One region of the Streptomyces sp. NPDC048353 genome, then DNA from elsewhere that is predicted to be linked to it. Evidence: predicted binding sites of a transcription regulator. Region 1 holds the regulator's gene; the other holds the start of a gene.
What was found. The regulator HrcA, encoded in region 1, represses chaperone genes, less so after heat shock. The targets are predictions, from matches to a motif close to TTNGCACTCNGNNNNNCNGAGTGCNAA.
Positions count from the first base shown of each region.

Region 2: a site for HrcA is predicted at 9,281-9,307, ahead of groL (chaperonin GroEL). Genes of this name have one in related genera too.

Region 1 is NZ_JBVJGU010000001.1:470,263-484,810, forward strand. Features, by position in the region: gene lepA (translation elongation factor 4) at 1-1,244, shown strand, start outside; gene ACZ6RC_RS02005 (AMP-dependent synthetase/ligase) at 1,548-3,422, shown strand; gene hemW (radical SAM family heme chaperone HemW) at 3,488-4,720, shown strand; gene ACZ6RC_RS02015 (DUF3097 domain-containing protein) at 4,749-5,552, opposite strand; gene ACZ6RC_RS02020 (MBL fold metallo-hydrolase) at 5,563-6,288, opposite strand; gene hrcA (heat-inducible transcriptional repressor HrcA) at 6,603-7,622, shown strand; gene dnaJ (molecular chaperone DnaJ) at 7,623-8,762, shown strand; gene ACZ6RC_RS02035 (nitronate monooxygenase) at 8,896-9,981, shown strand; gene ACZ6RC_RS02040 (16S rRNA (uracil(1498)-N(3))-methyltransferase) at 9,978-10,721, shown strand; gene ACZ6RC_RS02045 (tetratricopeptide repeat protein) at 10,810-12,204, shown strand; gene ACZ6RC_RS02050 (tetratricopeptide repeat protein) at 12,201-13,289, shown strand; gene ACZ6RC_RS02055 (low temperature requirement protein A) at 13,353-14,548, shown strand, end outside.
Region 2 is NZ_JBVJGU010000002.1:109,092-123,639, reverse strand. Features, by position in the region: gene ACZ6RC_RS05935 (DUF4031 domain-containing protein) at 1-127, opposite strand, end outside; gene ACZ6RC_RS05930 (hypothetical protein) at 302-658, opposite strand; gene ACZ6RC_RS05925 (MurR/RpiR family transcriptional regulator) at 759-1,703, shown strand; gene murQ (N-acetylmuramic acid 6-phosphate etherase) at 1,805-2,728, shown strand; gene ACZ6RC_RS05915 (PTS transporter subunit EIIC) at 2,823-4,397, shown strand; gene ACZ6RC_RS05910 (alpha/beta hydrolase) at 4,464-5,951, opposite strand; gene ACZ6RC_RS05905 (hypothetical protein) at 6,104-6,541, shown strand; gene ACZ6RC_RS05900 (SRPBCC family protein) at 6,798-7,265, opposite strand; gene groL (chaperonin GroEL) at 7,488-9,116, opposite strand; gene ACZ6RC_RS05890 (cold-shock protein) at 9,442-9,645, opposite strand; gene ACZ6RC_RS05885 (MoaD/ThiS family protein) at 10,040-10,318, opposite strand; gene thrC (threonine synthase) at 10,348-11,637, opposite strand; SAM riboswitch class I at 11,654-11,799, opposite strand; gene ACZ6RC_RS05875 (glucosyl-3-phosphoglycerate synthase) at 11,921-12,874, shown strand; gene ACZ6RC_RS05870 (hypothetical protein) at 12,961-13,473, shown strand; gene ACZ6RC_RS05865 (alpha,alpha-trehalose-phosphate synthase (UDP-forming)) at 13,531-14,548, shown strand, end outside.

The DNA.
Region 1 (14,548 bases):
CCCGCGCGATGATCTTCGACTCGGTCTACGACTCGTACCGCGGTGTCGTCACGTACGTCCGTGTCGTCGACGGACAGCTCAACAAGCGCGAGCGCATCAGGATGATGTCGACCGGCGCCACCCACGAGCTGCTGGAGATCGGCGTCTCGTCGCCGGAGATGACACCGTCCGACGGCCTCGGGGTCGGCGAGGTCGGCTACCTCATCACCGGTGTGAAGGACGTCCGCCAGTCCAAGGTGGGTGACACGATCACCTCCCTGTCGAAGGGCGCCACCGAAGCGCTCGGCGGCTACAAGGACCCGAAGCCCATGGTCTTCTCGGGCCTCTACCCGCTGGACGGCTCGGAGTACCCGGACCTCCGCGAGGCCCTCGACAAGCTCCAGCTCAACGATGCCGCGCTGGTCTACGAACCGGAGACCTCCGCCGCGCTCGGCTTCGGCTTCCGCGTCGGCTTCCTCGGCCTGCTCCACCTCGACGTGATCCGCGAGCGCCTGGAGCGCGAGTTCGGCCTCGACCTGATCGCCACCGCCCCCAACGTGGTCTACCGCGTGGTCATGGAGGACGGCAGCGAGCACACCGTCACCAACCCGAGCGAGTTCCCCGAAGGCAAGATCAGCGACGTGTACGAGCCCGTCGTACGCGCCACGATCCTCGCCCCCAGCGAGTTCATCGGCGCGATCATGGAGCTGTGCCAGACCCGGCGCGGCACCCTGCTCGGCATGGACTACCTCTCCGAGGACCGGGTGGAGATCCGCTACACCCTCCCCCTCGCCGAGATCGTCTTCGACTTCTTCGACCAGCTGAAGTCCAAGACGCGCGGTTACGCCTCCCTCGACTACGAGCCCACCGGCGAGCAGGCCTCCAGCCTGGTCAAGGTCGACATCCTGCTGCACGGCGACAAGGTGGACGCCTTCTCGGCGGTCACCCACAAGGACGCGGCGTACGCCTACGGCGTGCGGCTGGTCGCCAAGCTGCGCGAGCTGATCCCGCGCCAGGCGTTCGAGGTGCCCATCCAGGCGGCCATCGGATCCCGGGTCATCGCCCGCGAGACCATCCGCGCCATCCGCAAGGACGTCCTCGCCAAGTGCTACGGCGGTGACATCTCCCGTAAGCGGAAGCTGCTGGAGAAGCAGAAGGAAGGCAAGAAGCGGATGAAGATGGTCGGCTCGGTGGAGGTCCCGCAGGAGGCCTTCATCGCCGTGCTGTCGAGCGACGACTCCGCGGGCGGCAAGAGCAAGAAGTGACCGCCGGGGGCGGCCGGCCGCCCCCGCCCGGTCCCGACCGGCGCGCGCCGCGATCGGATGATCGGACCGGCGATTAGCTGACAGATACATCGAACGGGTCCTCGCACGGTACGTGCGGGGGCCCGTTCGGCGTCGGTACGGCGTTCGTTCTGTTATCAACCGGGTATGAAGCGGCGGCCCGCAGGCTCTTACGCACCGGACTTCGGCCATCTAGTCTGAACCCGGCTCGAAGGTTACTCGCCAGTTAGCTACGCACCGCCAGATCGCACCACCAGCAGGCACCGCCGCCGCCCGGAGGACGTCGTGAGCGACACACTGACCCAGATCGAGAACCGGCCGCCCTCCGTGGCGACCCTCTTCCTTGAGCGCGTGGCGCGGACTCCCGACGCGGAGGCCTATCGCTACCCGGTCCCGGCCGCCTCCGGGCAGGGCCCCGACGACTGGAAGTCGCTCAGCTGGGAGCAGGCCGCCGAGCGGGTCTACGCCATCGCCGCGGGCCTCATCGACCTCGGCGTCCGCTCGGAGGAGCGGGTCGCCCTGGCCTCCGCCACCCGGGTCGAGTGGATCCTCGCCGACCTCGGCGTGATGTGCGCGGGCGCCGCGACCACCACGGTCTACCCCCAGACCAACGCCGAGGAGTCGGCGTTCATCCTCTCCGACTCCGAGTCCAAGGTCCTCATCGCCGAGGACGCGGCCCAGGTCGCGAAGGCCCGCGAGCGCCGCGCCGAGCTGCCCGGCCTGCACCACGTCGTCGTCATCGACCCCACGGGCGTCGAGACCGACGAGTGGGTCCTGACCCTCGCCGACCTGGAGGCGCGCGGCAAGGCGTACCTGGAGAAGCACGCCGAGGCGGTCAAGGAGCGGGTCGCGGCGATCACCGCCGACCAGCTCGCCACCCTGATCTACACCTCGGGCACCACGGGCCGCCCCAAGGGCGTCCGCCTCCCGCACGACAACTGGTCGTACATGGCCAAGGCGATCGCCTCCACCGGACTGGTCACCCAGGACGACGTGCAGTACCTCTGGCTGCCGCTCGCGCACGTCTTCGGCAAGGTGCTGACCTCCGGCCAGATCGAGGTCGGCCACGTCACCGCCGTCGACGGCCGCATCGACAAGATCATCGTGAACCTGCCGATCGTCCAGCCGACGTACATGGCCGCCGTGCCCCGGATCTTCGAGAAGGTCTACAACGGCGTCGCCGCCAAGGCCCGCGAGGCCGGCGGCGCGAAGTACAAGATCTTCCAGTGGGCGGCCGGCGTCGCCCGCGAGTACGCCAAGGTCACCCAGGACAACTTCCGCCGCACCGGCACCGCCTCCGCCCCCTTCGGCCTCACCGCCCAGCACAAGATCGCCGACGCGCTGGTCTACAAGAAGCTGCGCGAGGCGTTCGGCGGCCGGCTGCGCGCCGCCGTCTCCGGCTCGGTCGCGCTGGCGCCCGAGATCGGCTACTTCTTCTCCGGCGCCGGCATCCACATCCTGGAGGGGTACGGCCTCACCGAGTCCAGCGCGGCCAGCTTCGTCAACCCCGGCGAGGCCTACCGCACCGGCACCGTCGGCAAGCCGCTGCCCGGCTGCGAGGTCCGGATCGCCGACGACGGCGAGATCCTGCTGCGCGGCCCCGGCATCATGGAGGGCTACCACGGGCTGCCGGAGAAGACGGCCGAGGTCCTGGAGGCGGACGGCTGGTTCCACACCGGGGACATCGGCGAGCTGTCCGCCGACGGCTATCTGCGGATCACCGACCGCAAGAAGGACCTCTTCAAGACGTCGGGCGGTAAGTACATCGCGCCGACCGAGGTCGAGGGCCAGTTCAAGGCCGTCTGCCCCTTCGTCTCCAACATCGTGGTCCTCGGCGCCGACCGCAACTACTGCAGCGCGCTCATCGCCCTCGACGAGCCCGCCATCCTCGGCTGGGCCGCCGAGCAGGGCCTCGGCGGCAAGACGTACGCGGAGGTCGTGGCCGCCCCCGAGACCGAGAAATTCGTCCAGGGGTACATCGACCGCCTCAACGAGGGCCTCCAGCGCTGGCAGACGATCAAGAAGTTCCGCCTCCTGCCGCGCGACCTCGACGTCGAGCACGGCGAACTCACGCCGAGCCTGAAGATGAAGCGGCCCGTCGTGGAGCGCACGTACAAGCACCTGATCGAGGACATGTACGCGGGGTCGCGCGAGGCCTGAGGGCTCCGGGCCGGGGTTATCCACAGGCCGGCGGCTCACCTCGGGCGGTACGGGACAATGGGCTCATGCCTTCCGTACTGCCCGATGGTGAGCCCATGCCCGAGACCGGGGCGCTGCCCGCGCACGCCCTGGAAGGGGCGGCCGAGCGGCCCCTCGGGTTCTATCTGCACGTGCCGTACTGCGCGACGCGCTGCGGCTACTGCGACTTCAACACCTACACCGCGAGCGAGCTGCGCGGCACCGGAGGCGTCCTCGCGTCCCGGGACAACTACGCCGAGCAGGTCGTCGAGGAGATCAGGCTCGCCCGCAAGGTCCTCGGCAACGACCCCCGGCCGGTGCGGACCGTCTTCGTCGGCGGCGGGACGCCGACCCTGCTCGCCGCCGGCGATCTCGTGCGGATGCTGGGGGCGGTCCGGGAGGAGTTCGGGCTCGCCGACGACGCCGAGGTGACGACCGAGGCGAACCCGGAGTCGGTGGACCCGGCGTATCTCGCCGAGCTGCGCGAGGGAGGGTTCAACCGCGTCTCCTTCGGGATGCAGAGCGCGCGGCAGCACGTCCTGAAGGTGCTGGACCGCACGCACACGCCCGGGCGCCCCGAGGCGTGCGTCGCGGAGGCGCGGGCGGCCGGCTTCGAGCACGTCAATCTGGACCTGATCTACGGCACGCCCGGGGAGACCGACGACGACTGGCGGGCCTCGCTCGACGCGGCGATCGGCGCCGGTCCCGACCACGTCAGCGCCTACGCCCTGATCGTGGAGGAGGGCACGCAGCTGGCGCGGCGGATCCGGCGCGGCGAGGTGCCGATGACCGACGACGACGTGCACGCGGACCGGTATCTGATAGCCGACGCCGTCTTCGCCGAGGCCGGCTACGACTGGTACGAGGTCTCGAACTGGGCCACCACCGACGCCGGGCGCTGCCTGCACAACGAGCTGTACTGGCGCGGCGCCGACTGGTGGGGCGCGGGGCCGGGCGCGCACAGCCACGTGGGCGGGGTGCGGTGGTGGAACGTGAAGCACCCGGGCGCGTACGCGGCGGCGCTGGCGGAGGGGCGCTCCCCGGGAGCCGGGCGCGAGGTCCTCGCGGCGGAGGACCGGCGGGTGGAGCGGGTGCTGCTGGAGCTGCGGCTCCGGGAGGGCGTCGAGCTGGCCCTCCTGCGCCCCGCCGGCCTCGCCGCGGCCCGCAAGGCCCTGGCGGACGGCCTCCTCGCCGCCGAGCCGTACGCCGCCGGCCGCGCGGCCCTCACCCTGCGGGGCCGCCTCCTCGCGGACGCGGTGGTGAGGGACCTGGTGGACTGATCGCGCCCGGAGGGCGGCCCCGCGGGGGCTACGGCGCCGTCACGAAGTCGATCAGTTCCTCGACCCGGCCCAGCAGGGACGGTTCCAGGTCCTTGTAGGAGTGCACCTTCGAGAGGATGTGCTGCCAGGCCGCGCCGGTGTTCTCCGGCCAGCCGAGCGCACGGCAGACGCCCGTCTTCCAGTCCTGCCCCCGGGGGACGGACGGCCAGGCGGGGATGCCCACCGACGACGGCTTCACCGCCTCCCAGATGTCGATGTACGGATGGCCGACGACCAGGACGTCCGGCGAGGAGACACGGGAGGCGATGCGGGACTCCTTCGAGCCCTCCACCAGGTGGTCCACCAGGACGCCGAGGCGCGCGTCCGGGGCCGGGGCGAACTCGGCGACGATGGCGGGGAGGTCGTCGACGCCCTCCAGGTACTCCACGACCACGCCCTCGATGCGCAGGTCGTCGCCCCAGACCCGTTCCACCAGCTCGGCGTCGTGGCGGCCCTCCACGTAGATCCGGCCCGCGCGCGCCACCCGAGCCCGGGCGCCCGGGACCGCGATCGACCCCGAGGCCGTACGGGTGGGCCGCGCCGGCCCCCCGGCGGACGGGCGCACCAGAGTGACCACGCGCCCCTCCAGGAGGAAGCCGCGCGGCTCCAGCGGGAAGACCCGGTGCTTGCCGAAGCGGTCCTCCAGGGTCACCGTGCCCGCCTCACAGCGGATCACCGCCCCGCAGAAGCCCGTCGCCACCTCCTCCACGACGAGGTCGACGTCCGCCGGCACCTCCGGTACGGGGGCCGACTTCTTCCAAGGGGGCGTCAGATCCGGGTTGTAGCTCCGCATTCGCGCGACGTTATGACACTCCGAAGCGCCGTGCCAGCTCATCGCGCTGCGTCCGTACGAACGCCGCGTCCACCACCGCCCCGTGCCCCGGCACGTACACCGCGTCCTCGCCGCCCAGGCGCAGCAGCCGGTCGAGCGCCGCCGGCCACTGCGAGCCGACCGCGTCGGGCCCGGCCTGCGGCTCGCCCGACTCCTCCACCAGGTCGCCGCAGAAGACGATCTCCGGGTCAGGGTCGCCGGGGACCAGGAGCACCAGATCGTGCCCCGAGTGGCCGGGGCCCACGTTGGCCAGCAGCACCTGACGGCCGCCGAGGTCCAGCGTCCACTCGCCGGACACGGTGTGGCGGGGCAGGACCAGGGTGTCGGCGGCCTCCGTCGCCGCGTCCTCGTCGACCCCCTGGCGTACCGCGTCCAGCCGCAGGCCGTGCCGGTCCCGCCGCATCGTGTCGTCGACGCCCACCGCGCCGAAGACCGCCGCCCCGGAGAACGCCGCCGTGCCGAAGACATGATCGAAGTGGGGGTGGCTCAGTGCGATGTGCGTCACCTTGCGCCCGGTCATGGCCTCGACCTGGCCCCGCAGCTCCCCGCCCTCCCGGAGCGTGGAACCCGTGTCGTACAAGAGGACCGACCTCTCGCCGAGCACCAGACCCACCGTCGCGTCCCATCCGGGCAGCCGCCGCCGCGCGACCCCGTCCGCGAGCCGCTCCCAGCCGAACTCTTCCCAATCGACGTCCATACGGCGACGCTATCCGCTACGGCGAGAGCCCGTGCGGGCCCCCGGCCGCCGAGCGCGGCGACGACCGGCGAAGCCCGACGACGGCCCCGCAGCGGCGCGGACACGGCGCGGACACGACCCGGACACGGCGAGACCACAGCGAGACCACAGCGCGGCCACGGGGTGGCCACACGGCGGCTCGGACGCGGCCTCCTTGCCAGGATCGACGCCCGCCGCCGTACACTTGCCGGGGGTTTCCTGGCACTCGGACAGGGCGAGTGCCAAACACGGAGCAACCGGAACGAACGACCGATCGACAGCTGGAGGTGTGCGCCATGCTCAGCGAACGCAGACTCGAGGTGCTGCGCGCCATCGTCCAGGACTATGTCGGGACGGAGGAGCCGGTCGGCTCCAAGGCGCTCACGGAGCGCCACAAGCTCGGCGTGTCGCCCGCCACCGTGCGCAACGACATGGCCGTCCTGGAGGACGAGGGCTACATCGCCCAGCCCCACACCAGCGCCGGACGCATCCCGACCGACAAGGGCTACCGCCTCTTCGTCGACCGGCTGGCCGGCGTCAAGCCGCTGTCGACGCCCGAGCGGCGCGCGATCCACAACTTCCTCGACGGCGCCGTCGACCTCGACGACGTCGTGGGCCGCACGGTCCGGCTGCTCGCGCAGCTGACCCGCCAGGTCGCGGTCGTGCAGTACCCCTCGCTGACCCGTTCGACGGTCCGGCACGTGGAACTGCTCGCGCTGGCCCCCGCCCGGCTGATGCTCGTACTGATCACGGACACCGGCCGGGTCGAACAGCGGGTGATCGACTGCCCGGCGCCGTTCGGCGAGGCCTCGCTGGCGGACCTGCGGGCCCGGCTCAACAGCCGGGTCGTCGGCCGCCGTTTCGCGGACGTGCCGCAACTGGTGCAGGATCTTCCGGAGTCCTTCGAGGAGACGGAGGACCGGGGCACCGTGTCGACGGTGCTCGCGACCCTGCTGGAAACCCTGGTGGAAGAGCACGAGGAACGGCTGATGATCGGCGGCACCGCCAATCTCACCCGCTTCGGGCACGACTTCCCCCTCACGATCAGGCCGGTGCTCGAAGCGCTGGAGGAGCAGGTCGTGCTCCTCAAGCTGCTCGGCGAGGCCAAGGACTCGGGCATGACCGTACGGATCGGGCACGAGAACGCCCACGAGGGCCTCACCTCCACGTCCGTCGTCGCGGTCGGCTACGGTTCGGGCGACGAGGCAGTCGCCAAACTCGGCGTGGTCGGACCGACCCGCATGGACTACCCCGGAACGATGGGAGCGGTACGCGCAGTGGCACGTTACGTCGGACAGATCCTGGCGGAGTCGTAAGTGGCCACGGACTACTACGCCGTACTCGGCGTGCGCCGCGACGCTTCCCAGGACGAGATCAAGAAGGCATTCCGGCGGCTCGCCCGCGAGCTGCACCCGGATGTCAATCCCGATCCGAAGACGCAGGAGCGCTTCAAGGAGATCAACGCCGCCTACGAGGTGCTGTCGGACCCGCAGAAGAAGCAGGTCTACGACCTCGGCGGCGATCCGCTGTCCGCCTCGGGCGGCGCGGGCGGGGCCGGCGGCTTCGGCCAGGGCGGCTTCGGAAACTTCTCCGACATCATGGACGCGTTCTTCGGCACGGCGTCGCAGCGCGGGCCGCGCTCGCGCACCCGCCGCGGCCAGGACGCCATGATCCGGCTGGAGATCGACCTCAACGAGGCCGCCTTCGGCACCACCAAGGACATCCAGGTCGACACGGCCGTCGTCTGTACGACGTGTTCGGGCGAGGGCGCCGCGCCCGGCACCTCCGCCCAGACCTGTGACATGTGCCGCGGCCGCGGTGAGGTCTCGCAGGTCACGCGGTCCTTCCTGGGCCAGGTCATGACCTCCCGCCCCTGCCCGCAGTGCCAGGGCTTCGGCACGGTCGTCCCGACCCCCTGCCCGGAGTGCGCGGGCGACGGACGGGTCCGCTCGCGCCGTACGCTCACGGTCAAGATCCCGGCCGGTGTCGACAACGGCACGCGGATCCAGCTCGCGGGCGAGGGCGAGGTCGGCCCCGGCGGCGGCCCCGCCGGCGACCTCTACGTCGAGATCCACGAGGTCCCGCACGAGACCTTCCAGCGGCGCGGCGACGACCTGCACTGCACGGTCACCATCCCGATGACGGCCGGCGCGCTCGGCACGAAGGTGCCGCTGCAGACGCTCGACGGCGTGGAGGAGATCGACATCCGGCCGGGCACCCAGTCCGGCCAGTCGATCCCGCTGCACGGGCGCGGCATCACGCACCTGCGCGGCGGCGGACGCGGCGACCTGATCGTGCACGTCGAGGTCACGACGCCGTCCAAGCTGGACCCGGAGCAGGAGCGCCTGCTGCGCGAACTGGCCAAGCTGCGCGGCGAGGAGCGCCCGACGGGCCAGTTCCAGCCCGGCCAGCAGGGCCTCTTCTCGCGCCTGAAGGACGCCTTCAACGGCCGGTAGCCCCGGCCGGCACCACCGCCGGACCCGGCCGGCACACCGCCGGAGCCGTACGTACGCAGGGCGCCGTCCGCACACCGCGGGCGGCGCCCCGCGGCGTTTCGGTCACCCGGCCCGCTCATGACACGATGCCTGCATGTCCACCACCGCACTGAGCGATCTGTCCCGATACCCGATCGTGCAGGCCCCCATGGCGGGTGGCGCCTCCTGTCCGCAGCTGGTCGGAGCGGTCTGCGAGGCCGGCGGGCTCGGCTTCCTGGCCGCCGGCTACAAGACGGCGGGCGGCCTGTACCAGGAGATCAAACAGGTGCGCGGGCTGACCGGGCAGCCCTTCGGCGTCAACCTCTTCATGCCGCAGAGCGGGCAGCCCGCCGACCCCGCCGCCGTCGAGGTGTACCGCCATCAGCTCGCCGGCGAGGCGACCTGGTACGAGACGGCCCTCGGCGACACGGACAGCGGCCGCGACGACGCGTACGACGCGAAGCTGGCCATCCTCCTGGAGGACCCGGTCCCCGTCGTCTCCTTCACCTTCGGCTGCCCCGGCGGCGACACCCTCGAAGCCTTCGCCCGCGCCGGTACGTTCACGATCGTCACCGTCACCTCCGCCGAGGAGGCCCAGGCCGCCCAGCGGGCGGGCGCCGACGCGGTGTGCGTCCAGGGCGTCGAGGCCGGCGGGCACCAGGGGACCCACCGCGACGATCCGGAGGCCGACGCCGGGACCGGACTCCTCAGCCTGGTCACCCAGGTCAAGGAGGCCGTCCAGCTGCCGATCGTCGCGGCCGGCGGACTGATGCGCGGGGCGCAGATCGCGGCCGTGCTCGCCGCCGGAGCCGGCGCCGCCCAGCTCGGCACCGCCTTCCTCGTCTGCCCGGAATCGGGCGCGCACCCGCTGCACAAGCAGGCCATGACCCATCCGCTGTTCGCCAGGACCGAGCTGACGCGCGCCTTCTCCGGCCGTCCGGCGCGCGGGCTCGTCAACCGCTTCGTGCGCGAGCACGGGCCGTACGCCCCCGTCGGCTATCCCGAGGTCCACCACCTCACCGCCCCCCTGCGCAAGGCCGCCGCCACCGCCGGAGACGCGCAGGGCATGGCCCTGTGGGCCGGCCAGGGCCACCGCCTCGCCCGGGAACTCCCGGCCGGCCAGCTCGTGGAGGTGCTGGCCGCCGAACTCGACACCGCGCTCCGCGCGCTCTCCGCGCCCGCCCAGAGGAATGTGACATGACCGCCCCCGTCTTCGTCGTCGACGCCGTACCCGGCCCCGGCGCCTTCGTGCTCGACGGCCCCGAGGGCCGGCACGCCGTCTCCGTGAAGCGCCTGCGGGCGGGCGAGGAGCTCGTCCTCACCGACGGGCGCGGCGCCTGGGCAGCGTGCGCGGTGACCGCCGCCGAGGGCAAGGACCGGCTGACCGTCGAGGTCGAGGCCGTCCACCAGGACCCGGAGCCGGCGCCGCGGATCACCGTCGTCCAGGCCCTGCCCAAGGGCGACCGGGGCGAACTCGCCGTCGAGATCATGACGGAGACCGGCGTCGACGCGATCGTCCCGTGGGCCGCCTCCCGCTGCATCACGCAGTGGAAGGGCGACCGCGGGCTCAAGGCCCTCGCCAAGTGGCGGGCCACCGCCCGCGAGGCCGGCAAGCAGTCCCGCCGTACCCGCTTTCCCGAGGTCGCCGACGCGATGACCGGCAAGCAGGTGGCGGCGCTGCTCGCGCGCGCGGACTTCGCGGCCGTCCTGCACGAGGACCGCGCCCACCCGAGCGGGGCCCTCGCCGACGCCCCGCTTCCGGCCGACGGCGAGATCGTGCTGGTCGTCGGGCCCGAAGGGGGCGTCTCCCCGGAGGAGTTGGCCCTCTTCGAGGAGGCGGGCGCGAAGCCGTACCGTCTGGGCCACAGCGTCCTGCGCACCTCCACCGCCGGCACGGCGGCCACGGCCCTGCTGCTGGGCCGCACCGGCCGCTGGTCCTGAGCGGGCACCCGCCGCGGCGGCCGGTCCGGCCTCCGTCGTGGCCCGGCCCGGTGGACAGGGGCGGGGGCGGGCTCCTTAGGCTGCTGGCATGGCCGACGAATCCCCTCTGATCCGTAGTCTGCGCGCCGCGGTCGCCGCCGCCCCCGGAGACGTACCCCTGCGGCTGCACGTCGCCGAACTCCTCCTCGCCGAGGGGCGGAACGACGAGGCCGTGGCGGAGGCGGCCGTCGCGCTCCAGCACGCCCCGGGGGACGCGGCCGCCCGCGCCGTGATGGCCCGCGCGATGGGCCTGCCCGCGACCGGCCCGGCGACCCCGGAGGTTTCGGCGGCTCCCGAGCTCCCGGACAACGCCCCGGCAGCCCCGGCGGCTTCTGAGACCCCAGCGGCCCCTGAGGCCCCGGACGCCCCGGAGGTCCCACCCGCCCCCACCGCCCCACCCGCCGCACCCGCCCCCTTCGACTGGGACGCGGCCGAGCGCGAGGTCGGGGACGTCGTCGGCCCGCGGTTCGTGGAGAGCGGCCCCGACGGGGACGGCGGCGGCGGTCTGGAGCGGCCGTTGACCGCCGACGGGAGCGGCGACCCCGGCGACGCGTCCGCCTGGGACGTCGACGCCCCCGGATCCGTACGCCTCGCCGACGTCGGCGGCATGCAGCAGGTCAAGGACCGCCTGGAGGCCGCCTTCCTCGCCCCCATGCGCAACCCCGAACTGCGCAGGCTCTACGGCAAGTCGCTGCGCGGCGGACTGCTCCTCTACGGCCCTCCCGGCTGCGGCAAGACCTTCATCGCCCGCGCCGTCGCCGGCGAACTCGGCGCGAGCTTCCTGTCCGTCTCGCTCTCCGACATCCTGGACATGTACATCGGCACGTCCGAGAAGAACGTCCACGACATCTTCGAGACCGCCCGCCGCCAGGCGCCCTGCGTCGTCTTCCTCGACGAGCTGGACGCCCTGGGCGCCAAGCGTTCCCGCACCCACCACAGCGGCCTGCGCAACGTCGTCAACCAGCTCCTCACCGAACTCGACGGCGTCGACAGCGGCCCGGGCAACGACGGCGTCTTCGTGCTCGCCGCCACCAACGTCCCCTGGGACGTCGACCTCGCGCTGCGCCGCCCCGGCCGGCTCGACCGCACCCTGCTCGTGCTGCCGCCCGACGCCCCGGCCCGCGAGGCGATCCTCCGCTACCACCTGCGCGAACGCCCCATCGAAGCCGTCGACCTCGGCAAACTGGCCAAGGTCACCGAGGACTTCTCCGGCGCCGACCTCGCCCATCTCTGCGAGACCGCCGCCGAGTCCGCGCTCCTCGACTCCGCCCGTACCGGCACCGTCCGCATGATCGGGATGAAGGACCTCCTCGGCGCGGCCAAGCAGATCAAGCCGTCCAGCGAGTCCTGGTTCGCCGCCGCCCGCAACGTCGCCATGTTCGCCAACGACGGCGGCACCTACGACGACCTCCTCGCCTATCTGAAGCGGAAGCGGAAGCTGTGACCGGACCGACGAGCCCCGCCCTTGCCAGGGCCGACGTGCTCTTCGACACCGGCCGGTACGAGCAGGCCGCCGCCCTCGCCGCCCGGCACCTCGCCGACGCCCCGCAGGACGCCGCCGCGCTCGTCCTGCTCGCCCGCTGCCGGCACCGCCTGGGCCGCGAGGAGGAGGCCCTCGACGCCGTCGAACAGGCCCTGCTCGCCGAACCCGACTCGCTCGGCGGCTGGCTGATGCGCACGCACGTCCTGCTCGCGATGAAGCAGTACGAGGAGGCGGAGCGGTCCGCCCGCTACTGCGTCGAACTCGCCCCCCAGTACTGGGGGAGCCACTACGCCCTGGGCAGCGTCCTCGACCGCTCCGTGCGCAGGGAACGCAAGCTGGAGGCCTACCAGGCGGCCCGCACCGCCGTCTCCCTCGCGCCCGAGGAGAGCGACGCGCACTTCCTCGTCGGACTCACCGCCCACCGCGTCGGCGACCACCGGCTGGCCCAGCGCGCCTACGAGACGGCGCTGCGCCTCGACCCCGAGAGCAGCGAGGCGCACAACAACCTCTCCCTGATCCACCTGCGCCGCCGCTGGCTGCGGCCCGGAGCCTGGACGAAGGCGGCCGAGGGCTTCGTCGAGTCCGCCGCCCTCGACCTGAACGACCGGCAGGCCCGCTACAACCTGGAGGCCATGGCCTGGGGCACCGTCGCGGGCGCCCGCTGGGTCGCCTTCCTCGGCTTCGTCGCGTCGGCCGTCGGCTCGGCGGCCGTGGACCCCGGCGCGAGCGCGGGCGAGGCGCTCGTCCCGCTCCTGGTCGGCATGGCCGTGATCCTCGGCGGGTGGGGCGGCTGGGCGCTGTGGATGGCCCGGCGCGTCCCACCACGGCTGCGCCGCCCGCTCCGCCTGGTCGCGCGCAACTGCCGCCCGGTGGTCGCGATGGGCGTCGCCGTCGGGCTGCTCGGCCTGCACTCGGTGGTGACCGTGGCGCTCTGGCCGACGGACGCGGCCGCCGTCGGCGCGCTCGGCTTCCCGCTGTTCTGGGTCGTCGTGATCACCTACTGGGTCAGCCGCGCCGCGCTCCAGCGCCGCGCCCCCAAGAGCTGATCGCACCGCGCCCCCGGGTGTCGGTGCGGTCGCCTGACCCGGTCGGGCCCGAATAATTCCGGTATGCCCGCATCTCCCGAGGAAGCGGCGGTACGCGTCCCCGAGCCGCTGCCGGCCGGCGAACGCCATGCCTCCTGGCTCGAGCTGTTCTTCGACCTGATCGCCGTCGCCGGGGTGGGGCAGATCGCCCATCTGCTGCACACCGGGCCGACCGGCCCGGACCTCGCCGAGTACGTGCTGCTCTTCCTGGCGTTCTGGCTCACCTGGGCCCTCTTCACCATGTACGGCAACATCGCCGGGGAGGGGACCCGGCTCCTGCCGATGGTCGCCGGGATGTTCGGCATGTCCGTGATGGCCGCGGCCGTCCCCGGCGTGAGCGGGTCCGACGACCGGGCCTTCGCCTTCGCGCTCGCCTTCGTCCTGGTGCGGGTGGCCGCCTCGCGCGTCTGGCAAGCCCGCGGCCAGGTCCTCGCGGACCTGCCGGTGGTCAGGCTCGGCGGTGGGCTCGTCCCCTGGATCGTGTCGTTGTGGGCCGACGGCGACGACCGGCTGTGGCTGTGGGGGGTGGGCCTGACGATCGACATGTTCGTGATGGTCAAGGTCTCGCGCACCACGCTGCAGCGCGAGATCGACGAGGACTGGACGCACGAGGAGCGGCGGCACGCCCGACGCGGCCCCGCCGCCCCGGACGCGGCCGCTCCGGACTCCGCCGCTCCGGACTCCGCCGCCCAGGGCCCCGCCGAACGGCCCTCCGCCCCGCAAGCCCCCGCACCGCCGGGCCCCGCCCCCGGGGACCGTACGCCGGCGGCCCGCGCCAAGCCGCGGATCGTGAGCGCGGACGTGCCCCATCTCGCCGAGCGGCTGGGCCTCTTCACCCTGATCGTGCTCGGCGAGGGGCTCGTGCAGTCGGTGGACGCGGCCGGCGAGGCGGTGTGGGACCGGCCGCTGCGCACGGTCGGCGTCGCCGTCTTCACCGTCCTCGTCCTGCTCTGGTCCCTGACGCTGCGCTCCGGCTCCTCCGGCCTGCCCCTGCTGGCACCGGGGGCGCTGCCGGTCCGGCGCGTACTGCCGCTGCACTGCGTCTTCACCGGAGCCGTCGCCGCCCTCGCCGCCGCCCTCGGCCGCGCGATGGGGGAGGCCGAGGAGGCGCTGCCCTCCCCGGCGCGGCTCCTGATGGGCGGTGCGCTGGTGGTGATCCTGCTGGTGGCGGCCGTCGGCGCGCTGGCCTCGGGCCGGGGCCGTTGGTGGACGACGGCCGC
Region 2 (14,548 bases), on a different contig from region 1:
AGGCGCGGGGCGGGGCGCCGATCGAGGCGGCGAAGGCGTGCAGCTCGTCATGCGAGACGTCGCTGACGAGGTGCGACCACATACGGCCGTGGCCAGGCCAGGTCGGCGGGTCGATGTAGAGGGCCACCTCAGCCACCCGCCGCCGGAGCCGGCACGCCGAGGGCCCCGACCCCCGCCGCACGGGCGCGGACGCGGACGCGGGTGCTCGTGGCCGCCGTCGTGCCGCCGGGGCCGCCGCATACGTCAGCCCGCCGACCCGGGCCACGCCCGCCTTGCCGCAGACCCAGTGCGGAGCCGCCGCTCACGTCAGCCCGCCGACCGGGGCCACGACCACGCCCGCCTTGCCGCAGACCCAGTGCGGGTCCGGCCCCAGCTCCGGCTCCACGTCCAGGGCGTGCGGGTCGCCCGAGGAGCAGACCGGGCAGATCGGCCAGCGGCCGTGCCGCTCCAGGATCGCGTCCTGCACGTCCTGGGCGACGAGCCCGGCGACGTACGTGATGCCCTCGGGCCACTGCTCCACCCACCACCGCCGGTGGGTCACCGCGTCCTCGACCATCGAGACCACCTCCGCCGCGGCGACCTCACGTGCCGCCAGATCGGCGAGAATCAGGGCGCGGGCCGTGTGCAGCGCCTGCTCCAGGCGGTCGATGTCGTCCATGGACTCATTGTCACCCCACACGCCCCGACGGCGAAGGTCCCTCCGCATCCGGACCGAGCAGGGTCTTGACGCTCCCCCGGACCGAAAATATCTTTCAGAGGTGACCAATGACGTGAAGGAAATTTTCAGCGGCGGCTCCGGGACAGCGCCCGCGCCCGGCAACGCCCCGCCCGCGCCCGCCGCTCTCGCGGCCAAGGTGCGGACCCTCGCGCCGTCCATGACCCGCTCCATGCAGCGGGTCGCCGAGGCCGTCGCCGGCGACCCGGCCGGCTGCGCCGCCCTCACGGTCACCGGCCTCGCCGAGCTCACCGGCACCAGCGAGGCCACCGTCGTGCGCACCGCCCGGCTCCTCGGCTACCCCGGCTACCGCGACCTGCGGCTCGCCCTCGCCGGCCTCGCCGCCCAGCAGCAGTCCGGACGCGCGCCCTCCGTCACCGCCGACATCACCGTCGACGATCCGGTGGCGGACGTCGTCGCCAAGCTCGCCTACGACGAGCAGCAGACGCTCGCGGACACCGCGGCCGGACTCGACACCGTCCAGCTCGGCGCGGCCGTCGCCGCCCTCGCCACCGCCCGCCGCATCGACATCTACGGCGTCGGCGCCTCCGGCCTCGTCGCCCAGGACCTCGGCCAGAAGCTCCTCCGGATCGGCCTGCTCGCCCACGCGCACAGCGACCCGCACCTCGCCGTCACCAACGCCGTGCAGCTGCGCTCGGGCGACGTCGCCCTCGCGATCACCCACTCCGGTTCCACTGGCGACGTCATCGAACCCCTCCGCGTCGCCTTCGACCACGGCGCCACCACCGTCGCGATCACCGGCCGCCCGGACGGGCCCGTCACGCAGTACGCCGACCACATACTCACGACCTCCACCGCCCGCGAGAGCGAACTGCGCCCCGCCGCCATGTCCTCGCGTACGAGCCAGCTCCTCGTCGTGGACTGCCTGTTCACCTGCGTCACCCAGCGGACCTACGAGACGGCGGCACCGGCGCTCGCGGCCTCGTACGAAGCCCTCGCCCACCGCCACTCCCCCCGCACCCGCTGACCCACCCCGGCCCCGCACCCCGCACCCCGCTGAACCATCCGCACCCCGCACCCCGCACCCGCTGATCGTCAACGACGACGACGCACCGAAAGAGCCCGCACGTGTCCTCTACGTACTCCGAACTGCGCGCCCAACTCGCCACCCTCGCCACCGAGGCGTTCCGCCCCGAGCTGTCGGAGATCGACCGGCTCCCCACCGCCGAGATCGCCGCGCTGATGAACCAGGAGGACCAGACCGTCCCCCTCGCGGTCGCCGCGCAGCTGCCGCGGATCGCCGACGCCATCGACGCCACCGCCGCCCGCATGGCCGACGGCGGCCGGCTGATCTACGCCGGAGCGGGGACCGCGGGCCGGCTGGGCGTCCTCGACGCCAGCGAGTGCCCGCCGACCTTCAACACCGACCCCGCCGAGGTCGTCGGACTGATCGCGGGCGGCCCCTCGGCGATGGTGAAGGCCGTGGAGGGCGCGGAGGACTCCCGCGAGCTGGCCGCCGAGGACCTGAACGCCCTCGGCCTCACCGCCCGCGACACCGTGGTCGGCGTCTCCGCCTCCGGCCGCACCCCCTACGCCATCGGCGCGGTCGCCCACGCCCGCGCGGCCGGCGCGCTGACCATCGGGCTGTCCTGCAACGCCGACAGCGAGCTGGCGGCCGCCGCCGAACACGGCATCGAGGTCGTCACCGGACCCGAACTCCTCACCGGCTCGACACGGTTGAAGGCCGGCACCGCCCAGAAGCTGGTCCTCAACATGATCTCGACGATCACGATGATCCGGCTCGGCAAGACGTACGGAAACCTCATGGTCGACGTCCGCGCGTCCAACGAGAAGCTGCGGGCCAGGTCGCGGCGGATCGTCGCCCTCGCCACCGGCGCGCCCGACGAGCAGATCGAGACCGCGCTCACCGCCGCGGACGGCGAGGTGAAGACGGCGATCCTGATGATCCTCGCCGACATCGACGCCCCCTCCGCCGCCCGCCGCCTCACGGCCTCCGCCGGCCATCTGCGCGCGGCCCTCTCCGCCCGCTGACGCACCGCCCCCACTCCCTCCCCGCGACGCACGGCCCCTCTCCGCACCGCCCTCCCCTCCCCCTCCCCACTCCCCCCACAGCAAGGCACGGCCCATGAGCACTGACGACAAGAACCGCGCCATCGCCGCCGCGATCCTCCCCCTCGTCGGCGGCGCACGGAACATCGACTCCGTGGCCCACTGCATGACCCGGCTGCGGCTCGGTCTGCGGGACCGCTCCCTCGTCCAGGACCAGGCCCTGCGGGCGCTGCCGTCCGTCCTGGGCGTGGTGGAGGACGACACGTACCAGATCGTCCTCGGGCCCGGCACGGTGGCGCGGGTGACACCCGTGTTCGAGGCGCTGGTCGCCGAGGCGGGCCCGGTCTCCGACGCGCCCGCCCCCGTCACCGCGGAGGGCGGAGGCACCGCCCCGGCCGGCACGGCGGACGGCCTCGCGGCGCAGGGCGCGGCGATCAAGGCGGCGCAGAAGGAGCGCAACGCCACCCCCTTCAAGCTCTTCCTCCGCCGGATCGCGAACATCTTCGTCCCGCTGATCCCCGCCCTCATCGGCTGCGGCATCATCGCCGGCCTCAACGGCCTGCTGGTGAACCTCGGCCTGCTCCCCGCCGTCACCCCCGCGCTCGCGGCGATGGCGAGCGGTTTCATGGCGCTGATCGCAGTCTTCGTCGGCTTCAACACGGCGAAGGAGTTCGGCGGTACGCCGATCCTCGGCGGCGCTGTCGCGGCCATCATCGTCTTCCCCGGCGTCGCGAAGATCGACGCGTTCGGCCAGACGCTGTCGCCGGGACAGGGCGGCGTCCTGGGCGCGCTGGGTGCGGCGGTGCTCGCCGTGTACGTCGAGAAATGGTGCCGCCGCTGGGTGCCGGAGGCGCTGGACGTGCTGGTCACGCCCACCCTCACGGTCCTCGTCTCCGGCCTCGCCACCCTCTACGGCCTGATGTTCGTGGCCGGGGAGATCTCGACCGCGATCGGCGACTTCGCCGACTGGCTCCTCGCCCACGCGGGCGCCGGGGCCGGGTTCGTCCTCGGCGGTCTCTTCCTCCCGCTGGTGATGCTGGGCCTGCACCAGGCGCTGATCCCGATCCACACCACGCTGATCGAGCAGCAGGGTTACACGGTCCTCCTCCCGATCCTCGCGATGGCGGGCGCGGGCCAGGCGGGCGCGGCGATGGCCGTGTACGTCAAGCTCCCCCGCAACGGCTCCCTGCGCCGCACGATCAAGTCGGCGCTCCCGGCGGGCTTCCTCGGCGTGGGCGAGCCGCTCATCTACGGCGTCTCCCTGCCGCTGGGCCGCCCGTTCGTCACGGCCTGCGTCGGCGGCGCGTTCGGCGGCGGCTTCGTCGGGCTCTTCAACATGCTGGGCGCCGAGGTCGGCTCCACGGCCATCGGCCCCTCCGGCTGGGCCCTCTTCCCGCTCCTCGACGGGGACAAGGGCCTGGGCGAGACGATCGCGATCTACGCGGGCGGGTTGCTGGTCGGTTATGTGGTGGGCTTCGTGGCGACGTACTTCTGGGGCTTCAGCCAGGCGCTTCTGGAGGAGTTCGACGTGGACACGGACGCTGCCGGAGTGGTCGCCTCCGGCAGCCCGAGGCCGTCGGCCGCTCCCGCACCGTCGGGACCGTCAGGCCCGTCCGAGCCCTCCGAACCCTCGGAACCGGCGAAGGTCTGACCCGTACGGCTGCGGCGCCCGCCGGCCCGTACGGCGAAGGTCTGACCCGTACGGCTGCGGCGCCCGTCAGCCCGGACGGTTCGCGCAGTACGTGTCCCGCGCGGGCCGTTCGCCCGACCTGAGGAACTCCGTCACCGCCCGGTCCCCGCACGCGTTGCCGTTCCCCAGGTACATCCCGTGCCCGCCCTGGTCCACGGTGACCAGCCTGGCCCGTTCGCCGAGGGCCGCCCGCATCCGCAGGCCGGCGGCGTACGGGGTCGACGGGTCGCGCAGGCTCTGGATCATCAGGATGTTCGACGGGCCCCGGTCGGTGATCCGGACCGGCTTCTCGGCCGGGGTTTTCCAGAAGGAGCAGGGCGTGATGTTCACGGGGAAGCCCGCCGTGAGCGGGTGGCGGGCGCGGTCGGCCGCGACGGCGCGCCGGTGGGCGGGGATCGAGCGCGGCCACGCGACGTCGTTGCACACGACGCCGATCATGATCGCCGCGTCCTCCTGGGACAGCGCCTCGGTGAGGTCGGGCGTCGGCGCCGGGGTACGGCCCGGGTCCCGGGCGTCCCGCACCAGCCGGGCGAACCCGGGGAAGGCGGCGTCGGCGTAGAGCGCGGACTGCAGGGCCTGCCGCAGCATGGTGCCGGTCAGCGGTACGCCGGGCTTCGTCGACTCCTTGGGCTCCCGGTCGAGCCGGTCCGCGAGCGCCAGGACCATCGGCCGCACGTCCTCGGCCCGTTCCGCGAGCCGGAGGCCCTGGGCCGCCCGGTCCGGGTGCGACGCCCAGGCGGCGAAGTCGGGGAACCGGTCGTCGGCACCCTGCGACATGAACGCGAGCCAGCCCCGGGCCACCCGCCGGGGGTCGGGGTCGCTGCTGCTGTCCAGGACCCAGCGGTCGGTGCGCCCCGGGAACCTCTGCGCGTACACCGCGCCCACGTACGTCCCGTAGGAGACTCCCCAGGCGGAGAGCTTCTCCTCCCCGAGCGCCTGGCGGAACCGGTCCAGGTCCCTCGCCTGGTTCGCCGTCGTCATGTTCGCGAGGACCTCGCCGCCGTTGCGTGTGCAGGCCTCCGCGGTTCGCCGGGAACGCGCGACGTTCGCGGCGATCCCCCCGTCGGCGGCCGGCCACGGCCGCAGGTTCACCAGTCGGCGGTCGTCCTCGTCGAGGCCGCAGCTCGCCCTCTCACTGCCGCCCACCCCGCGCGGGTCCATCGCCACCAGGTCGTACGTCCCGCCCAACTCCCCCCGCAGGGCCGCACCCTTCGCCGTCAGCCTGCCCACTCCGGAGCTGCCGGGGCCGCCGGGGATCACGACGAGCGTCCCGCGCCGCTCGTCCGGCCGGTCGCTCAGGATCCGGGACACGGCGATCGAGGTCCGGCGCCCACCGGGATCGGCGTAGTCCAGCGGCACGGAGAGGGTGGCGCACTCCTGCCCGAGCCCGTCGGGCCCACAGGGCGTCCAGTCGAGCCCACCACCGGGCTGCGCGGCCCGCGCCCCGGTGAGGGAGGCGGCCACGGCGGCGGCGGAGAGGGCGAGCACGAGGGTGTTGCGCGTCCAAGTCGTCATGCGTAGAGCCTGGTTGACGGCGGCTCACCGTCCCATCCGGCAGCCGGGAGGGTGGAGGGTGGGGTTTGCCCCCGTCGGAAGCCGCCGCCGCAGCCGACTGAATTTCCGCCCGCCGAGGCAACGCGCGGCCGCCCGCTCACGTCCCTGAAGGCGTGAACGCCTTCCTCGATCCGGACGAACCCGACACCGAAGAGCATGTGGCCGAGGGCCCGTTGTGGCGCCACGCCTGCTGGGCGGCGGGCGTCGCCGCCCTGGGGGTGGGCCTGGGGTGGTCGGGCTCCCTGTTCCGGCTCGGTCCGGAGGAGTACGGGCTGCCGCCCGCCGCCCCGGGGCCGGTCTGGGCGTACCTGGGCGTGTGGTTCCTGACGGCGGTGGCCTCGGCGGCCGTGCTGCGCGCCGCGGCCGCTCGGGTCCCCGTCTACGCCACCGGGCGGATCGTCGTCGGACTGGCCTTCCTGGGTACCCGCGTCTCCCTCGGCTGGCGTCCGGAGGCGGGCGCCCTGACGGCGATGGCCGTAGCGGCCCTGGCGGTCGCGGTCCTGTGGTCGGCGTTCGCGTTCCGGGGCCGGCGGGGCGCCGCGTCGGCATGATCCGGGAGCCGGGAGCGGAGGCAGGGGCCAAGGAACCCGGAGCCACCCGCCGCGAACCGCCGGCGGTCACCGGTCAGCCGGAAGCCGTCGCCGGCCCCAGCCGGTCAGCCGTCAACCGGAAGCCATCGCCGGTCCCAGCCGGTCAGCCGTCAACCGTCAGCCGGAAGCCGTCGCCGGTCCCAACCGGTCAGCCGTCAACCGGAAGCCGTCAGCCGTCGCCCGTCAGTCGTCAGCCGGGAGCCGTCGCCGTGCGGCGTCACATCGTGCCGAGGTACTCCGCCAGCCGGTCGTACTCCTCCTTGACCCCCGCCTCCATCCCCGTCGCGAGGGCCTGGTCCCGGACCTCCTTCGACGGCCAGACCGACGTGCTCGTCAGGGCGGTGCCCCCGGTCGGCGTCGCGTCGAAGGCCAGGGTGACGTGCACCGGCGGGCCCGGCATCAGCTCGAAGGTCTCGGTGTAGACGAGCCGCTCGTTCGGGACGATCTCTTCGTACTCCCCCGAGAAGACGATCTCCTGCCCGTCGGGGGACTCCTGTCCCCAGCGCCACGCCCCGCCGACCCGGAGGTCGATGTCGCAGACGGTCGTGGTGAGCGCCGCCACGCCGTACCACCGGCGCACGTGCTCCGGCCGCGTCCAGGCCTCCCAGACCCGTTCGGGCGGGGCCTCGAAGGTCCCGGTGATGACCAGCTCGCGGTCCGTCGGGGTCGTCAACAACGTGATCATGGTCCGCTCCCGCCGTGAGGGGTCCTCTCCCCAGCATCACCCCGAACGCCCGGCCGCGGCACCCCAGGCCGGGCGGCCGCCTCCGGCCCGAACCGCCCCCGCCCCCGTACCCCCGCCGTACCGCCGCCGTCGTACGGCCGGAGGGCCGCCGCGGCCCGGGAACGCCCGAGGGCGGCACCCCTGCTGGGGTACCGCCCTCGGTGAACAGCCGATCCGGGAGGATCAGAAGTCCATGTCACCGCCCGGCATGCCGCCCGGAGCGGCCGCGGAGGCCTTCTCCGGCTTGTCGGCGATGACGGCCTCGGTGGTCAGGAACAGCGCGGCGATGGAGGCCGCGTTCTGCAGCGCGGAGCGCGTGACCTTCGCCGGGTCGATGATGCCCTCGGCGATGAGGTCGACGTACTCGTTGGTCGCGGCGTTGAGGCCGTGGCCGACGGGCAGGTTGCGGACCTTCTCCGCCACGACGCCACCCTCGAGGCCGGCGTTGATGGCGATCTGCTTCAGCGGGGCCTCGAGGGCCAGCTTCACGATCGCGGCGCCCGTGGCCTCGTCGCCCGTGAGGTCGCCCTCGAGCTTCTCGAAGACCGAGGAGGCCTGGAGCAGGGCCACGCCACCACCGGCGACGATGCCCTCCTCGACGGCCGCCTTCGCGTTGCGAACGGCGTCCTCGATGCGGTGCTTGCGCTCCTTGAGCTCGACCTCGGTCGCGGCACCGGCCTTGATGACGGCCACGCCGCCGGCCAGCTTCGCGAGGCGCTCCTGGAGCTTCTCACGGTCGTAGTCCGAGTCGGAGTTCTCGATCTCGGCGCGGATCTGGTTCACGCGACCGGCGACCTGGTCGCTCTCGCCCGAACCGTCGACGATCGTGGTCTCGTCCTTGGTGATGACGACCTTGCGGGCGCGGCCGAGCAGGTCAAGGCCGGCGTTCTCCAGCTTGAGACCGACCTCCTCGGAGACGACGGTGCCGCCCGTGAGGATGGCGATGTCGTTCAGCATGGCCTTGCGGCGGTCGCCGAAGCCCGGGGCCTTGACGGCGACGGACTTGAAGGTGCCGCGGATCTTGTTGACGACCAGCGTGGACAGGGCCTCGCCCTCGACGTCCTCGGCGATGATCAGCAGCGGCTTGCCCGACTGCATGACCTTCTCCAGGAGCGGGAGCAGGTCCTTCACGGAGGAGATCTTGGAGTTGACGATCAGGATGTACGGGTCGTCCAGGGACGCCTCCATACGCTCCATGTCGGTGGCGAAGTACGCCGAGATGTAGCCCTTGTCGAAGCGCATACCCTCGGTGAGCTCCAGCTCCAGACCGAAGGTCTGGGACTCCTCGACGGTGATGACGCCTTCCTTGCCGACCTTGTCCATCGCCTCGGCGATGAGCTCGCCGATCTGGGTGTCGGCGGCGGAGATGGAGGCCGTGGAAGCGATCTGCTCCTTGGTCTCGACATCCTTCGCCTGCTCGAGCAGGGCGCCGGAGACGGCCTCGACGGCCTTCTCGATGCCGCGCTTGAGGGCCATCGGGTTGGCGCCGGCCGCGACGTTGCGCAGGCCCTCGCGGACGAGCGCCTGGGCGAGGACGGTCGCGGTGGTCGTACCGTCACCGGCGACGTCGTCCGTCTTCTTGGCGACTTCCTTGACCAGCTCGGCGCCGATCTTCTCGTACGGGTCCTCGAGCTCGATCTCCTTGGCGATGGACACACCATCGTTGGTGATCGTGGGGGCGCCCCACTTCTTCTCGAGGACGACGTTCCGGCCCTTGGGGCCAAGGGTGACCTTGACGGCGTCGGCGAGCTGGTTCATCCCGCGCTCGAGACCGCGCCGTGCCTCCTCGTCGAACGCGATGATCTTGGCCATGTGAAGTGGTCCTCCCGGACATGGGGTGGATAACGCTCCAGGACCGCGCCGACGCCCGCGACGGACGGCCTGCGGCTTCGGCGGTTCCTTGCCCCACCTGGCCACGGACCTCGTCTGCCCGATCCTCGTAAGCACTCTCACCTTCAGAGTGCTAACGCCAATGATTAGCACTCGACCCATGCGAGTGCAAGCGCCTCTCGGTGATCGGAACCCGACGGGCGAACGTGTCGGCACACGCACGAGGGGTCCGCATCCCGGTCAGGATGCGGACCCCTCGGCGCGAGAACGCGATGAGTGCGTGCGTGGTGGCCGATTCGCGCCGTGCTCAGACGGCGAGCTTGACCATGTCCGCCTGCGGACCCTTCTGGCCCTGCGAGATCTCGAACTCGACTCGCTGACCTTCTTCAAGGGTGCGGTAACCGTCCATCTGGATCGCGCTGTAGTGGACGAAAACATCCGCACCACCGTCGACCGCGATGAAGCCGTAGCCCTTCTCCGCGTTGAACCACTTGACGGTGCCCTGAGCCATGCCTAACTCCCCTATTACTGGCCCTTGCGCGGGACCGCACTTCGCGGCCCCGGGTCAGACCCTGCGCCGGAACGCGTCGACCGCGGCTGAATGTATCTGCCCAACTGCCCTCTGCAACAGGTCAATCGGACGAGAATTCTGGGCACGCCGGAAAGGAGAATTCAGGAGCATTCGCTGATTTACGGGGCAAGTCGGGCCCGTCAAAGTGCGCAGAAGGTACACAACACTCGAACACATTGGCTGCATCTTGTCGGGTGCGGGCGCATTCTCATATGCGTCCGGCACAGGCAGCGGAGGGGGCTTCCCCAACTCTACCCCGCTCAACCATGCAGAATTGCCCCCTCCGCTTCTGGAGCGGAGAGGGCAATTCGGTTACGCGGGGTAATGCGGAGCCTCAGCAGCCGCCGGCGACGGCCGGGATGATGGAGACGCCGGCGCCGTCGGGCGTCGCCGTCTCGAGACCCTGCTCGAAGCGGACGTCGTCGTCGTTGACGTAGACGTTGACGAAGCGGCGCAGCTTGCCCTGGTCGTCCAGGACGCGGGCGGCGATGCCGGTGTGGTTCTTCTCCAGGTCGGCGATGACCTCGGAGAGGGTCGTGCCCTCCGCCGGGACCTCGGCCTGACCGCCCGTGTAGGTACGGAGGATGGTGGGGATGCGGACCTTGACGCTCATGGAGTTGCTGCCTTCCGTGACGGGGGTGGTCAGTGGGCCAGGCCGGCGTCGCGGAACGCGTCCAGGCTGGGGCGGATGGTGGCGGTCGCCTGCGAGGTCTCGGCCACCGCGTCCAGGGTCTTCAGGCCGTCGCCGGTGTTCAGGACGACGGTCGTCAGGCTCGGGTCCAGCAGGCCGGCCTCGACGAGCTTCTTCGTCACGCCGACGGTGACGCCGCCCGCGGTCTCGGCGAAGATGCCCTCGGTCCGGGCGAGGAGCTTGATGGCCTCGACGACCTGCTCGTCGTCGACGTCCTCCACCGCGCCGCCGGTGCGCCGGGCGATGTCCAGGACGTAGGGGCCGTCGGCCGGGTTGCCGATCGCCAGGGACTTGGCGATGGTGTTCGGCTTCTGGGGCCGTACGACGTCGTGGCCGGCCTTGAAGGCCGTCGAGACCGGGGAGCAGCCCTCGGCCTGGGCGCCGAAGATCTTGTACGGCTTGTCCTCGACGAGACCGAGCTTGATCAGCTCCTGCAGACCCTTGTCGATCTTGGTGAGCTGGGAGCCGGAGGCGATCGGGATCACCAGCTGGTCGGGCAGGACCCAGCCGAGCTGCTCGCAGATCTCGTACGCCAGCGTCTTCGAGCCCTCGCCGTAGTACGGGCGCAGGTTGACGTTGACGAAGCCCCAGCCCTCGCCGAGCGGGTCGCCGATGAGCTCGGAGCAGAAGCGGTTGACGTCGTCGTAGTTGCCCTCGATGCCGACGAGCTCGCCGCCGTAGACGGCGGCCATGACGACCTTGCCCTGCTCCAGGTCGTGCGGGATGAACACGCAGGAGCGGAAGCCGGCGCGGGCGGCGGCGGCGCCCACGGCGCCGGCGAGGTTGCCGGTGGAGGAGCAGGAGAGGGTGGTGAAGCCGAAGGCGCGGGCGGCTTCGAGGGCCTGGGCGACGACGCGGTCCTTGAAGGAGTGCGTCGGGTTGCCGGAGTCGTCCTTGACGAAGAGCCTGCCCGGCTCGACGCCCAGCTCGCGGGCGAGGTTGTCGGCCTGGACGAGCTTGGTCCAGCCCGGGTTCAGGTTCGGCTTGTCGGCGACGTCGGCGGGGACCGGCAGCAGCGGGGCGTAGCGCCAGATGTTGGCGGGGCCGGCCTCGATCCGCTTGCGGAGCGCCTCGGGGTCGCCGGTGGGGAGGTCGTACGCGACCTCGAGCGGGCCGAAACAGAGCTCGCAGGCGAAGATCGGACCGAGGGCGAAGACTTCGCCGCATTCGCGACAGGAAAGCCCGGAAGCGGGACCGAGGTCGACCGAGTTCTGGGTGTTCGCGACAGTCTGTACAGCCATGGAGGGAGGCCCTTTCTCCTCATCTTTCCCATGGCGAATTTCGCCATGAGACGGATTTGGCACCTTCCCTAGCCGGGGACCTCGCGCTGGCGAGCGTACTGACCGACTGGAGGGTTGCCGGGGCTTCAACGGGCCGTTTCCCTCTGCCCCTCTGGATGAGCGGTATTCGGTTGTAGAACGCGGGTGGCACCCCGACATGCGTCGGGGATCCGCGTTGTTCAAGACTGTAACCGAAGGCATGGACGCTTGAGATGGTCGTCCGACCCGCGAGATGGAGATCACGTTGCTGGATGAAGTGGAGCGCTGGCTGGCCCGGCGGTCCTGGTCCGTCGCCGAGCGGCCGCTCGACCGGATCCTCGCGGCCAAGCGGGGGACCACCGTCAGCGTCGTGCTGCCCGCGCTCGACGAGGAGGCGACGGTCGGCGCGATCGTGTCCACGATCCGCCGCGAGCTGATGTCGGACGAGGTCCCGCTCGTCGACGAGCTGGTGGTGATCGACTCCGGTTCCGGTGACCGTACGGCCGAGGTCGCGGCGGCGGCCGGGGCCCGGGTCGTGGCGCGGGACGCGATCCTGCCGCGGATACCCGCCGTGCCCGGCAAGGGCGAGGTCCTGTGGCGCTCCCTGATGGTGACCCGCGGTGACGTCGTCTGCTTCGTCGACGCGGACCTGCGGGACTTCTCCGCCGACTTCGTCTCCGGGATCGTGGGCCCCCTCCTCACCGATCCCGGCGTCGACCTCGTCAAGGCGATGTACGACCGCCCGCTGGGCGGCGAGCCCGGCCAGGGCGGCCGGGTGACGGAGCTGGTGGCCCGGCCGCTGCTCAATCTGCACTGGCCGCAGCTGGCCGGTTTCGTCCAGCCCCTGGGCGGCGAGTACGCGGCCCGCCGCTCGCTCCTGGAGCGGCTGCCGTTCCCCGTCGGGTACGGAGTCGAGCTGGGCCTCCTCGTCGACGCGCTGCACACGGTGGGCCTGGACGCGCTCGCCCAGGTCGACGTGGGCGTCCGCAAGCACCGGCACCAGGACGGCCAGGCGCTGGGCCGGATGGCGGCGGCGATCTACCGGACCGCGCAGCTGCGGCTCTCGCGCGGCCACCTGGTGCGGCCCCGGCTGACCCAGTTCGAGCGGGACGAGACGGCGGGCGGCGGGGGCTTCACGCCGCGGACGTACGCGGTGGACACCGAGGAGCGGCCCCCGATGCGCGAGATCGCGGAGTACGCGCACCGCCGGGTGGCCTAAGGCGTGTCGGACGGGGCGTGTCCTCGGCCCTTCCGGCGCGTGGCGCATCCTCGAATGATGATGTTTTTTGCATACATTTCCGTTCTATGAGGTTCACCCATCGCAAGGGAGCGCTGCTCGGGGCCGCGGGGCTCCTCGCCGGCTCGCTGCCGCTCGTGGCGGCCGGCCCGGCCGCCACGGCCGTCCACGGCTCCGGCGCGGCACCGGAACCTGTCCCGGCGGCCGAGGTGCTGGATCGTGCCGAAACGCCGGGACGTGCGGAAGTGCCGGATCGGGCCGAAGTGCCGGATCGCGCCGAGGCGCTGGTGCGGGCCGAGGCGCTGGTGCGGGCCGAGGCGCTGGTGCGGGAGGCTGCCCGGCCGCCCGGGCTGCCGTCGCCGGAGGCGCGGCGTCCGGTCCCCGTGCCGCACGGCCCCGGCGTCTCGACGGCGCGGGCCGGCGACCACCGCACCGAGCGGCTGTGGCTGCTCGGCGGCCTCGCCCTGGCGCTCACGGCGACGGGTGTGGTGGCGACGGCCGCGCTGCGCGCCGCACGGGCCGTGCACGGCGCTCCCGGCGCGCGGGGCCCGCAGGACTCGCGTGGCCGGCGTGGCGACTGAGCGCCGTCGTTCGTATACGCACGTTTGAGCGTTTACGGGACGGGCTAGGTTCGCCACATGGCTTCTGTGCTGGTGGCTTCCAACCGTGGTCCGGTCTCGTACGCCGTGGCGGAGGACGGCTCTCTCGACGCCCGCCGGGGCGGTGGCGGGCTGGTCTCCGGGCTGAGCGCCGTCTCCTCCGAGGACAGCGTGTGGGTGTGCGCGGCGCTCGGCGACGGCGACCGGCAGGCGGTCCGGCGGGGGGTCTCCGAGCCGGGCGTGCGGATGCTCGACATCGACGCGGACGTGCACGCCGACGCGTACAACGGCATCGCGAACTCGGTGCTGTGGTTCGTCCACCACATGCTGTACCAGACGCCCGTGGAGCCGGTCTTCGACGCGGAGTTCCGCCGCCGCTGGGCGTCGTACGAGACGTACAACCGCGCCTTCGCGGAGGCCCTCGCGGCCGAGGCGGACCCGGGCGCCCTGGTCCTCGTGCAGGACTACCACCTGACGCTCGTCCCGGGCATGCTCCGCGAGGCGCGGCCCGATCTGCGGATCGGACACTTCTCGCACACCCCGTGGGCGCCGCCGGAGTACTTCCGGATGCTGCCCGACGACATCGCCGAGCAGGTGCTGCGCGGCATGCTCGGCGCGGACCGGCTCGGCTTCCTGACCCGGCGCTGGGCGGATGCCTTCGACGCCTGCTGTACGGCCCTGGTGGGCGGCACGGGCGGCACGGAGCTGGGGGTGCACGGCCTCGGCGCCGACGCGGACTTCCTGCGGGAGCGGTCGCGGCGGCCGGACGTGGAGGAGCGGCTGGCCGCGCTGCGGGAGCAGATCGGCGGGCCGGACCGGAAGGCGATCGTCCGGGTGGACCGGACGGAGCTGTCGAAGAACATCGTGCGGGGCCTCCTCGCCTACCGGGCCCTGCTGGAGGAGCGTCCGGAGTGGCGCGGCCGGGTGGTGCACGTGGCCTTCGCCTACCCCTCGCGCCAGGACTTGGTGGTCTACCGCGACTACACGGCGGAGGTGTCGCGGGTCGCGGAGGAGATCAACGCGGAGTACGGCACGGAGGACTGGACCCCGGTCCTGC